Regions from separate parts of the Vibrio tapetis subsp. tapetis genome, predicted to be linked through region 2. Evidence: predicted binding sites of a transcription regulator. Region 2 holds the regulator's gene; each other region holds the start of a gene.

What was found. The regulator PurR, encoded in region 2, represses purine synthesis genes. The targets are predictions, from matches to a motif close to TNANGNAAACGTTTNCNTNA.
Region 1: a site for PurR is predicted at 1,805-1,824, ahead of purM (phosphoribosylformylglycinamidine cyclo-ligase). Genes of this name have one in related genera too.
Region 3: a site for PurR is predicted at 1,784-1,803, ahead of glpX (class II fructose-bisphosphatase). Genes of this name have one in related genera too.
Region 4: a site for PurR is predicted at 1,445-1,464, ahead of purE (5-(carboxyamino)imidazole ribonucleotide mutase). Genes of this name have one in related genera too.

What each region holds. Positions count from the first base shown of each region.
Region 1 covers NZ_LT960611.1:2,428,159-2,431,303, forward strand. Annotated here, with positions in the region: gene VTAP4600_RS10780 (uracil-xanthine permease family protein) at 1-971, shown strand, start outside; gene upp (uracil phosphoribosyltransferase) at 1,092-1,718, opposite strand; gene purM (phosphoribosylformylglycinamidine cyclo-ligase) at 1,888-2,928, shown strand; gene purN (phosphoribosylglycinamide formyltransferase) at 2,932-3,145, shown strand, end outside.
Region 2 covers NZ_LT960611.1:1,720,928-1,724,072, reverse strand. Annotated here, with positions in the region: gene VTAP4600_RS07645 (TVP38/TMEM64 family protein) at 1-253, opposite strand, end outside; gene VTAP4600_RS07640 (TfoX/Sxy family DNA transformation protein) at 389-979, opposite strand; cyclic di-GMP riboswitch class I at 1,094-1,185, opposite strand; gene purR (HTH-type transcriptional repressor PurR) at 1,331-2,335, opposite strand; gene torD (molecular chaperone TorD) at 2,632-3,145, opposite strand, start outside.
Region 3 covers NZ_LT960611.1:3,000,872-3,004,016, forward strand. Annotated here, with positions in the region: gene VTAP4600_RS13405 (1,4-dihydroxy-2-naphthoate polyprenyltransferase) at 1-544, shown strand, start outside; gene rraA (ribonuclease E activity regulator RraA) at 620-1,147, shown strand; gene zapB (cell division protein ZapB) at 1,329-1,571, opposite strand; gene glpX (class II fructose-bisphosphatase) at 1,862-2,869, shown strand; gene VTAP4600_RS13425 (helix-turn-helix transcriptional regulator) at 3,052-3,145, shown strand, end outside.
Region 4 covers NZ_LT960611.1:3,481,542-3,484,686, reverse strand. Annotated here, with positions in the region: gene hemF (oxygen-dependent coproporphyrinogen oxidase) at 1-765, opposite strand, end outside; gene tsaC (L-threonylcarbamoyladenylate synthase type 1 TsaC) at 783-1,340, opposite strand; gene purE (5-(carboxyamino)imidazole ribonucleotide mutase) at 1,534-2,019, shown strand; gene VTAP4600_RS15640 (5-(carboxyamino)imidazole ribonucleotide synthase) at 2,025-3,140, shown strand.

The DNA.
Region 1 (3,145 bases), 710 kb from region 2:
GTGCCGTAATCAAGGTTAAAGGTGTTGCCATCATCCATAAACTTTTGCCTCCCGTAGTAGTGGGGCCTGTGATCATGGTGATTGGCCTTGGCCTTGCGCCCGTTGCGGTCAATATGGCATTAGGTAAGACAGGCGATGGTGCTGTACAGCTCATTGATGGCAATGCGGCGTTAATCATTGCCTGCGCGTCATTATTTACAACCATCGCCATTAGTGTTTTTGCCAAAGGTTACTTAAAGCTTTTGCCAATTTTTGGCGGCATCTGCGTTGGTTATGCACTGAGCTTATTTTATGGCGTGGTTGATTTCACTCCAGTCGCTCAAGCGAGTTGGTTATCTATGCCCAACTTTACTTTTCCTGAATTTAACATCAACGCCATTCTCTTTATGATCCCTGTCGCCATTGCACCTGCCGTCGAACACGTGGGTGATATGTTGGCTATTTCGAATGTTACCGGGAAAGACTATTTGAAAAAGCCAGGCTTACATCGCACCATAGCGGGCGACGGAGTAGCAACCATTGCCGCTTCTATGCTTGGCGCGCCACCTAATACGACATACAGTGAAGTGACTGGCGCTGTAATGCTTACTAAGGCCTTCAACCCTGTCATCATGACGTGGGCTGCGGTAACTGCAATTGTACTGGCGTTAGTTGGGAAGTTGGGCGCTTTGTTGCAAACCATACCTGTTCCGGTAATGGGTGGCATTATGATCTTGCTGTTCGGTTCTATTGCAACCGTTGGTCTTAATACACTGATCAAGAATAACGTCGACCTACACAAATCACGTAACCTAGTGATTGTAGCGATTACCTTAGTATTTGGTATTGGTGGCATGGCTTTCGGTATTGGCGAGTTTAGCCTACAGGGCGTGAGCTTATGTGGCATTGTCGCTATTCTTCTGAACCTGATTTTACCCCATGAGTTGGGTGAGAATCACGTTGTTGATAATGCTCAGATGGAAGAAGATTGATTGAAAAGCGAAGTGCTAGAAGCGAAGTACTAAAAGCTAAGTGCTAAAAAAAGGAAAGCCACAGTGCTTTCCTTTTTATCGTGTTTTCGACTAACTAAGTTAGTGAGTCAACATCATCGGTTACTTAGTACCGAAGATCTTATCGCCTGCATCGCCAAGACCAGGAACAATGTAGCCTTTGTCGTTTAGCTTCTCATCGATTGCAGCTGTGTACAGCTCAACGTCCGGGTGCGCTTTTTCTAATGCAGCGATGCCTTCAGGAGCAGCAACAAGAACCAAGACTTTAAACAACTTACAACCTTTCTCTTTCAGAAGATCAAGAGTGGCGATCATTGAGCCACCAGTTGCAAGCATTGGATCGACAACCAAAGCGATACGCTCATCAATGTTAGATGCCAATTTATTAAAGTAAGGAACTGGCTCTAGTGTTTCTTCGTCGCGGTAAATACCAACAACACTGATACGTGCGCTTGGCATATGCTCTAAAACACCATCCATCATGCCTAAACCCGCACGAAGAATTGGCACTACCGTTACTTTTTTACCCTTCAGTTGATCAACCTCTACCGGGCCATCCCAACCATTAATCGTAACGCGCTCTGTTTCAAAATCTGCGGTTGCTTCATACGTTAGCAAGCTGCCAACCTCAGTAGCAAGCTCACGAAAACGCTTTGTGCTGATGTCACCTTCACGCATTAAACCAATTTTATGCTTAACTAGAGGGTGTTTCACTTCAACAACTTTCATTCCCAACTCCGACATTATTTTAAATAAACCTTCCGATTATACACATAACTAGAATGAATTTCAGAATATGTGTCACTAAAAAAAACTCGCGCAAACGTTTTCCTTTTCTGGTCAACCCCTGTTAGAATAGCGCCGTTTTTCACATCCATTTAAGTTCGAGGACTATCCCGTGAGCGGTAATAATTCTTCCCTAAGCTACAAAGACGCTGGTGTTGACATCGATGCAGGTAACGCACTAGTAGACCGTATTAAAGGTGCTGTAAAACGCACTCGTCGCCCAGAAGTAATGGGTGGCATTGGTGGCTTTGGTGCCCTATGTGAACTTCCAACTAAATACAAGCAACCTGTGCTTGTTTCAGGCACAGACGGTGTTGGTACTAAACTTCGCCTAGCCTTGGATATGAAAAAACACGACACAATCGGTATCGATCTTGTGGCTATGTGTGTGAACGATCTAATCGTTCAAGGCGGCGAACCGCTATTCTTCCTAGACTACTACGCAACAGGCAAACTTGATGTTGATACAGCAGCAGATGTTGTTTCAGGTATCGCTGAAGGTTGTGTGCAAGCTGGCTGTTCATTAATCGGTGGTGAAACTGCTGAAATGCCAGGTATGTATGAAGGCGAAGATTACGACGTTGCTGGTTTCTGTGTTGGTGTTGTTGAAAAAGAAGACATCATCGATGGCACAAAAGTCGCGGCAGGTGATGCCCTGATTGCTGTCGGCTCAAGTGGCCCACACTCAAATGGTTACTCTCTTGTTCGTAAGATCCTTGAAGTATCAAATGCCGACCTTAATGAAGAATTAAACGGCCGTACAATTGGCGACCAATTACTTCAACCAACTAAGATTTACATCAAATCAGCACTTAAGATGATTGCAGAGCACGATATTCATGCTATCTCGCACATCACAGGTGGTGGTTTCTGGGAAAACATCCCTCGTGTACTACCTGAAGGCACAAAAGCCGTTGTTGATGGCAACAGCTGGGAATGGCCGGCTATCTTCTCTTGGTTACAAGAGAAAGGTAACGTAGAAACACACGAAATGTACCGCACCTTTAACTGTGGTGTTGGCCTAATCGTCGCACTGCCGAAAGATCAAGCAGACGCTGCTGTTGAGCTGTTAAAAGCTGAAGGCGAAAACGCTTGGGTTATCGGTGAGATTGCAGACGCAAAAGCTGACGAAGAACAAGTAGAGATCCGCTAAATTATGAAAAATATCGTTGTCTTAATATCAGGAAGCGGCAGTAACCTACAGGCCATCATAGATGCTTGTAATGACGGTCAAATCTTGGGTAAAGTCAGCGCTGTTTTTTCTAACAAAGCAGACGCTTACGGATTAAAGCGTGCTGAACAAAGTGGGAGTGATGCCCACTTTGTAAATCCAAAAGATTTTGCTAGTCGAGTTGAATTTGATCACGCGT
Region 2 (3,145 bases):
GTCCGGTGGTAAAACCAAATAGTGCGGCGCCGAGTAGGGTAATTACGGTAGCTCCGGGTACAGAGAAGGCGGTGACTAATACGTATAATGCGAAGTAACTTAACGCTGAAACAATGAAATTGTTTTCAATAAACTCACCTAAAGCAACTTGTTGGGCTTTAGCGTTTTCAAGCGTTAGGTGTGGACCAAAATTGATCGCCAATACCACGATTACAGCGATGAAGACTATCCCTAAAATGATCTTCTTGTTCATATTTACGTCCTGTTTAGAAAAGTTGTATAAATCTTAATAAGTATGACAGAGGAAATAGGATAAAACTTTCATTTGATACAAAAAAAACCGCGAGCTTGTCAGTTCGCGGTTTTTTGTTGTTCATATTATGTCGACCTAATTTAGCTGATCGATGAGCTCGTCTCTGCGTTGTTTCGGGATGACTGACCAGTGTGTGCCGTTAATAGCGCCTTCAAGCGCCCACAATAGCTCGAATCCAACATCTCCGGTGTGCGTTTGGCTAATTGCTTGATAAGCTTTAGCTGCACCGTGAGTGCGTAAATCGTCGGCACTATTGATTCCGGCTTTCTTAAGCATTCTTTCAGTACCTAAACGCAGGTTAGGTAAATCTTTTAAACGAGTTGGTTTCACCTCGGCTTGCTTGAGCTTTTCGGTATTTGCAACCGTGAGAGCCTTAAGTGCAATATCGAGGATATCTTGAGGCGTTTCCCACATCTGAAAAGGTAATGCAAAATACTTGGTAACGACGGGAAAACCACGCTTTTTATAGACATAAGGCTGAAGACCTTGTTGCTTAAATGTCAGCGCATTGGCTGCATCAGCCCTTATGTGAAGAGTATCGTTTACGACCAAAGCAAACATAGTATTGTCTGCAAAGACACCAAAGCCACCAAACATAGAGCGAGATTTTATCTTCCCTAAAGTCTCAAATAGCTTAAGTGAGTTTTTTAATATCGGTTTATCCATGCTAATAATCTCGGTTTAGAAACAACGTCACCAAAATCAGGTCCGAGAAGTGAGCAAAACTATGCGAGTGTTATATAAGCCACAAGGTAGCTATATAAATTTTGCATATTTGCCATCGGCGACCCCACTACCATACCAATAATACATATTGATTTAGGCCGGAAGTTTTGCGTCCTACTTTTTCAAGTAGTTTGCCCTGTGCGTGACAATAAAATCATAGTGAAAAATCGGAACAAACATCACAATTGAGGTTTCTTAATGTGACATTGGTTCAAATAAGAGTGCCTACAATATGAAACAGCCCTCGCATATGAAGCAAGGGCCATTAAATATGAATTAATCTGCTATTTGCTAGATTAATCTTTTGACGGATTGACGTTCAACAATCTCGGGGTGCATTTCAAACACTCGTTTGTCATGTTCTTTATCTTTAATGCGTTCAAGCAAGATCTCAAAAGCTGTTTTACCAACACGACGTTTAGGTTGGTGTACCGTGGTGAGTGGCGGTGAAAAGTAACCAGAGACTTCAATATTATCGTAACCAATAACAGAGATATCGTCAGGAACGCTCAGGCCTTTTTCTTGAAGACGACTTAAGAGTCCAAGAGCCATGGTGTCATTGAAGCAAAAAACCGCGGTTGGGCGTTGTGCCATAGCAATGATTTTATCCGCTGCGACAACCGCCATATCACATTCGAAATTACCTTCAATGATGTGATCTTCTTGGAACTCAATGTTTGCTTCGGCTAGAGCGCGTTTATAACCGGCTATACGCTCGATGCAGGCGAGTTTGTCTAAGTGGCCACTTAAACAAGCGATGTCTGTGTGTCCGTGATCAATTAGGTATTTCGTTGCTAGATACCCACCTTCTTCAGAGTTATCGATGATCTTATCTGCATGAGAGCTTTCAGGGCCCCAGTCCATGATTACTTTTGGAATGTCAGCGTGAGAATCAAGCATTCCACGAAGTTCTTCCGTTAAATCTGAACACATGACTAATATGCCGTCTACACGTTTCTCAGCGAGCATACGGATATAATCTCGTTGCTTTTCGTAGATACCACCAGTATTACACAGAATCAAAGTGTAGCCTTGACGGTAGCAGTAGCTCTCAACACCGTCGACAACTTCGGCGAAAAATGGGTTGGTAGACTGAGTTACTAGCATGCCGATCGTACGGGTCGTATTACACTTAAGGCTGCGTGCGACAGCGCTTGGGGCATAATTTAGTTCTTCTACTGCTTTGTTTACTCGCTCTTGCGTTGCTTCAGCAACAAAACGAGTTTTATTAATTACATGTGAAACCGTAGTAGTCGATACACCGGCAATACGCGCAACATCTTTAATCGTGGCCATAAAAATTTCCTGTCGAGTCAGCACCGTATGAGTATTAGTTTAATGGAGGGCTGACCAAATATAATTAATGCAAAAAATAAAACCGCTCAATATAGGCGGTTTTCATGGAACTGGCGTGTTTTCATATTTTATCGTTTGCGATCACAATTTTAGACCGATTCAAACACTCTGACAACGTTATTTGTTTCAAAACGACGATGTATTCATTAAAACAGTGAATTCAGGAATGAAAAATGATAACGAGAGATGACCAAAATGAAGGGAGAGGGCCGTATTTTCGACCCTCTAGATGTCTTTTACTGCTCGCCTGAAATGTATTCACAATCAAGCTTAAGGAAGGCAAGCAACAGCTGTGCTACTGCGGCATAAAACCCAAATTCATCGAATTGGCGGCATTTTGCGTTAAATGATGGAACCCAAGTCAGCATGTGTTGTTCGATAAATTGTTTTTGTTCCAGTAAAGCCAACTCAAAGTCGTTTTCATTGTCGATTTCGTTAGAACGCACGATTAGGTTACCAAGGAAGTCGAGCTCTAATGCGAGATGATCGGCAGGTTCATTAAAGCCTTCTTGCTTGGTAATGTTTTTGTCTTTCATCAGTTGCTCCATTGCCAGAGCAGGTTTACCGTTTAACAAACCTTCAGTGCCAATATACAAGGAGGCATAAGGGAGTGCCGCATTTTTGGCGGTAGCTAAGAACAAACCACAAAAGTCGGCGGACAGTTCTAGTTGAACATCGGCACGGTCTTGCAGTTGGTTAAGCGAGTTAATCAGCGCGGATGTCGCCTCTGTTAACTGAGGGTTTTCACCT
Region 3 (3,145 bases), 1.3 Mb from region 2:
ATTAGGGCTTCTCGCCATTTTCAGCGCTATCGCTTATACCGTTGGTAATAAACCCTATGGGTACGTAGGTCTTGGCGATTTATCCGTGTTTATTTTCTTTGGCTTACTTGGCGTAGCCGGCACCTACTTTCTTCATACTGGCACCATCAGCAGCGATGTATTCCTACCCGCCATTGGTTGCGGATTGCTCGCGGTGGCTGTTCTTAATATCAATAACATGCGAGACATCGACAACGATAAAGCCTGTGGTAAGAAAACCGTCGCAGTTCGACTTGGTTCCAATAAAGCCAAGCTTTATCACGTCGCTCTGTTAATTGGAGGAATTCTACCTTTCATCGCCTATTTAGCCTTAGTTCAAACACCGCTTACTTTAGAGGCCGCAATGCTGGTGGCTGGCTTGCTGCTATTTAAACACGGTCGGGATGTTCTACTCGCCCGTCAACCAATAGAGTTAGCCCCTATGATGCCGGTCATTGTAAAGTGTGCGCTTATCACCAACTTACTGTTTGCAATCGTGGTTACTGGTCAAACTCTCGTCAGTTAATTGCGCCTTGTCATTGCAATGACTTACAGGCGTTATATACTCGAAGACAGACCTCTGAATTAGAAGATGATGCGTATGGAATACAACACCTCAGCCTTATGTGATATTTACTTAGACCAAGTTGATGTCGTCGAGCCAATGTTTAGTAACTTTGGTGGCAGTGCCTCATTTGCAGGCCAAATCACAACCGTTAAGTGCTTTGAAGATAATGGCTTGATTCGCTCTGTTCTCGAACAAGAGGGAACTGGACGCATTCTACTGATCGATGGTGGGGGTTCACTTCGTCGCGCATTGATTGATTCTGAGTTAGCGACACTTGCTGAAGAAAATGAGTGGGAAGGCCTGGTTGTTTATGGCTGCGTTCGTGAAGTCGACGATCTTGAAGACATGAATATCGGCATTCAAGCACTCGCTTCCATCCCTGTCGGCGCAGCGTCACAAGATATCGGTGAAATCGATGTCGCGGTTAATTTTGGTGGCGTTACCTTCCTACCAGAAGATTACATCTACGCAGACAATACTGGCATCATCCTGTCTCAAGAGCCTCTTGAAGCAGAAATGGAAGATGATACAGGCGAAGAAGAGTTCATTGACGAAGAGTAACGAACATTCTGACCAATTTAAAAAAAGACAGCTAAGGCTGTCTTTTTTGTTTCCGGTACTTTGGTTACCCGCATAAAAAAAGGAGCTAACGCTCCTTTCTAAAACAGGTAATAAGAAGATTAAGCGCAAGTATGATTAGGTTCCTCTAGGAGAAACGAATCGTAACCAGCTTAAGTTCTTATTACTCTACGTCGTCCATTTTGCCGAGTAGATTGCGGATACGCTCCTGCCATGCAGTGTGCTCTTCACGCATTTGCTGGTTTTGCTGCTCTAGCTCTTCGCTATTGCCTTTTAGGCCGTTTGCTTCTGTTGCTAGCGTTTCGTTACGCTCTTTCAGCTCTTCCACTTCCATTTGAAGTAGCGCGATCGTGTCAACGGCTGTTTGTACTTTTGCTTCTAATTGTTCTAAAACTTCTAATGACATCTTTGGCCACCTTAATTTGATTCAGTGTGCGTGAAGGATTTCACAAAATATAACTCATTCTACTGGTCATGCTGGCTAGACTCACGCTCAATATTTACCTTATTTGTTCATTTGGTTAAAAAAAGTGCGATTTGTGGCAAGTTTTGACATATCGGTGCCGTAAAACCGCTCTTACGCCTTTTGAACATTGACGTTATTCGTGGTTGAGGCAAAAAAGCAAACGTTTACTCTGAACTATGATAGAATCGCGCCGAATTTATTCTTACCCATTCATTAGTTCTGGAGTCAGCATGAAACGCGATTTAGCGATGGCATTTTCTCGTGTCACCGAGGGTGCCGCATTAGCAGGTTACAAGTGGTTAGGACGTGGCGATAAAAACGCAGCCGATGGCGCTGCCGTTGAAGTAATGCGCTGCCTACTTAACAAAACCGATATTAGCGGTGAAATCGTAATTGGCGAAGGCGAGATTGATGACGCTCCGATGCTCTACATCGGCGAGCAAGTTGGTGTTGGTGGTGATGCTGTAGATATCGCAGTTGACCCAATTGAAGGAACTCGCATGACGGCTATGGGCCAGTCAAACGCACTTGCTGTTCTTGCTGCAGGTGAAAAAGGCAGTTTCCTTAAAGCACCAGATATGTACATGGAAAAATTAGTGGTTGGCCCAGGTGCTAAAGGGGCAATCGACCTTGAAAAACCGCTAAAAGAGAATTTAGAAAATGTCGCTAAAGCGCTAGGAAAAACACTCGATACCCTAGTCGTTACTACGCTTGCTAAGCCACGTCACGATAAGGTAATTGCAGAGATGCAAGCCATGGGCGTTCGTGTCTTTGCAGTGCCAGATGGCGACGTTGCTGCGTCTATCTTAACTTGCATGCCAGACAGCGAAGTAGACATGATGTACTGCATCGGTGGCGCACCTGAAGGTGTGGTTTCTGCGGCGGTTATTCGCGCACTTGATGGTGACATGCATGGTCGTTTACTTCCTCGTCATGAAGTAAAAGAAGACTCTGCGGAAAACCGCGCTCACGGCGAGCTTGAATTAGCACGTTGTAAAGAGATGGGCGTAGAAGCCGGTGTTGTACTAGCGATGGGTGACATGGCTCGTAGCGACAACGTCGTTTTCTCTGCAACAGGCATCACGAAAGGTGATTTACTTGAAGGCATCACTCGCACTGGTGATATCGCCACGTCAGAAACCTTACTGATTCGTGGACGCTGCCGTACGATCCGTCGTATTAAATCGATTCACTACCTAGAGCGTAAAGACGACGAGATACGCGATTTCATTCTGTAATCCTATCTAGCCTCCTCTTTCAAAACGCAGCTTCGGCTGCGTTTTTTGTTTTGCTTTATGATTAATCCCGCTGCAAGAAGTCACATTAATAGGTTTCTTTTATCAATATCTCATGCTTTATCAATTATTTGCTTTATTAACTCGATACTCCATAATAGTAGGGCGATAAGGATAAGGTAACGATGAAAACAACTGACCGAATATTACATAAAATCAAACGTGAAGGTGCTGTCACAGCTAAGCATCTCGCGGAAGACTTTTCTATGACCACCATGG
Region 4 (3,145 bases), 1.8 Mb from region 2:
TCGGTCATAGACCAGGTTGAATTCAACATAACGGCCACGTCTATATAGTTGGAAGTCACGTTGTTTCTGAGCAAACTCAGTTGAATGGCGCTTTTCTACAATGGGTAGATACGCTTGAGTGTATCCAAGCCCAACCGCCTTAATGTAATCGAAACTGCGCTCAAAGCCCCATTCATTCAAATCATCAAAAAACAGGCCGCCGACACCGCGGGTCTCGTCTCTATGAGGTAAGAAAAAATATTTATCACACCAAGCTTTATGATCGTCATATACCGATACACCAAATGGCGCACACAACTGTTTTGCCGTATCGTGCCAATGTTGGCAATCTTCTTTAAAAGGGTAAAATGGAGTTAGGTCGAACCCACCACCAAACCACCAAATGGGCGTCTCCCCCTCTTTCTCTGCGATAAAGAAGCGAACATTAGCGTGAGAAGTTGGCACAAAAGGATTGTTTGGGTGCATCACTAACGAAACCCCCATAGCTTCAAACTTACGTCCAGCTAACTCTGGTCGATGTGCTGTAGCAGACGCAGGCATTTGTCGGCCTTGCACATGAGAAAAGTTAACGCCACCTTGCTCAAAAACATGGCCTCCTTTCATCACACGCGTACGACCTCCACCACCTAGCTTTTCACCTGACTCCCTTTGCCATGCATCTTCAACAAACTTGGCATGACCATCAGCTTGTTCTAGTTCCTGACAAATGCTGTCTTGTAGCGACAATAAAAAGGTTTTTACGGCTTGTTTATCTATTTGAGACATAGTTTTCCTTGCTGAGGTTAGCCCTGTCGGATCAATTGCAGTGTTTTTGCGTCACGGATCTCACTTGGCTTATCTCGACCACCCGTTGCGCCTTCCAGTATAGCGTTTAGTCTATCACCTAATTGCTGATGGACTTCCTGTGTTGTCATGCACGGGGGCAAGCCCGTTAAGTTAGCACTTGTGGAAGTAATTGGCTTACCGAATTCTCGACATAGTTTTTGCACCAAAGGGTGATCGGTCACGCGAACCGCAATTGAGTCAAACTGGCCACTCACATGACGTGAGACTTTTGGGCTAGCAGGCATTATCCATGTGACTGGCCCAGGCCAACTGGCTTTCACTCTAGATAGTTGCTCTTCATTAAGCTGAGCTTCATCAATATAGGGTAACAACTGGGCATAATCGGATGCAATAAGGATAAGCCCTTTTTCAACAGGGCGCTGCTTTAGCGCCAAAAGCTTATTTATTGCGTGAATATTATCAGGATCACAGCCCACCCCAAACACCCCTTCTGTCGGGTACGCAATGACTTCCCCTGCCTGTAGGGTTGAGATTGTATGTTTAAAATTGTCCATGACCGAGTTCCTAATGAATACACTTTATGAGCTAAGTGTACAAACTATCATTCTCGTTGCCCAAAGCTATTTGTTTATAAAATGTATCAATATTCATCCACTAGCGACGCAAACGTTTTCCTTAAGCGTTTTTACCCGTATAATGCGCGCAAAATATCCGCTCACCTAATTTACGCACTTGAAGGAGTTTGAGATGAAAGTCGGTATTATCATGGGTTCTAAGTCTGATTGGCCAACAATGAAACTAGCAGCAGAAATGCTAGACCAATTTGGCGTTGCTTACGAAACCAAAGTGGTGTCTGCACACCGTACTCCTCAGTTATTAGCCGATTACGCAAGTGGCGCTAAAGATCGCGGAATTAAAGTGATCATTGCTGGTGCCGGAGGCGCAGCGCACCTTCCAGGTATGGCGGCTGCTTTTACTAGCCTTCCCGTATTAGGTGTTCCTGTTCAGTCTCGTGCGCTTAAAGGCATGGATTCTCTGCTTTCGATTGTTCAAATGCCAAAAGGTATTGCTGTTGGTACTCTCGCTATTGGCGAAGCTGGCGCGGCAAACGCAGGCATTTTAGCCGCGCAAATCCTAGGTACTCATGATGAAGAAGTGATGTCAAAGGTTGAAGCTTTCCGTGCAACACAAACGGAAACGGTATTAGCTAACCCAAACCCTGCAGAGGATTAATCGCCATGCACGTATTGGTGTTAGGTGCGGGCCAACTTGCTCGCATGATGTCTTTAGCCGGTGCTCCACTCAATATTGAGATTTCAGCCTTTGATGTTGGCAGTGAAAATATTGTGCACCCTCTCACGGCGCAGTTACTTGGCCACGGCCTTGAAAACGCCATTGAGAAAGCGGACGTAATCACAGCAGAGTTCGAGCATATTCCTCACGATGTACTCGATGTCTGTGAAAAGAGCGGAAAATTCTTTCCTACTACCGATGCAATTAAAGCTGGCGGTGATCGACGCATTGAAAAAGCCTTACTTGATAATGCCAACGTAAAAAATGCTAAATACGCCGTTATTGAAACTCGTGAAGATTTCGATGCCGCAATAGCCTATGTTGGCGTACCTATGGTGCTAAAAAGCGCGTTAGGTGGATACGACGGTAAAGGCCAGTGGCGCTTAAAAGACACTGACAATGCCGACGATATTTGGTCAGAAATGCAAGACTGTATTGCAGCCACTGCGACACAAGCGATTGTGGCCGAAGAATTTGTCTCTTTTGACCGCGAAGTATCATTAGTCGGTGCTCGTAATGCTCAGGGTGACATCGCTGTTTACCCATTGGCTGAAAACGTGCACACCGATGGTGTATTAAGCTTATCCACTGCCATTGTAGAGCCTGCACTTCAACAACAAGCAAAGCAAATGTTCACCGCTGTAGCAGAAAGCCTAGACTACGTTGGTGTGCTAGCCCTTGAATACTTTGATGTGCAAGGTCAGCTTCTGGTTAACGAAATTGCACCTCGTGTACACAATTCTGGTCACTGGACTCAGCAAGGCGCTGAAACTTGCCAATTTGAAAACCACTTGCGTGCGGTATGCAATATGCCATTAGGCAGCACCGAACTCATCCGCCCGACCGCAATGATCAACATTCTTGGTGAAGATACATTACCAGAGTCTGTACTTGCGATGGATGGTTGTCACGTTCATTGGTATGGCAAAGAAAAACGCCCTGGTCGTAAAATGGGTCATATTAATGTTTGTGCGAACAGCAATGAAGCACTCACTGAAGCACTTCGTGTATTGGCAAATACTCTAGATGAACATGCGTTTCCTGCTCTGAAGAATATCTAGCCTAC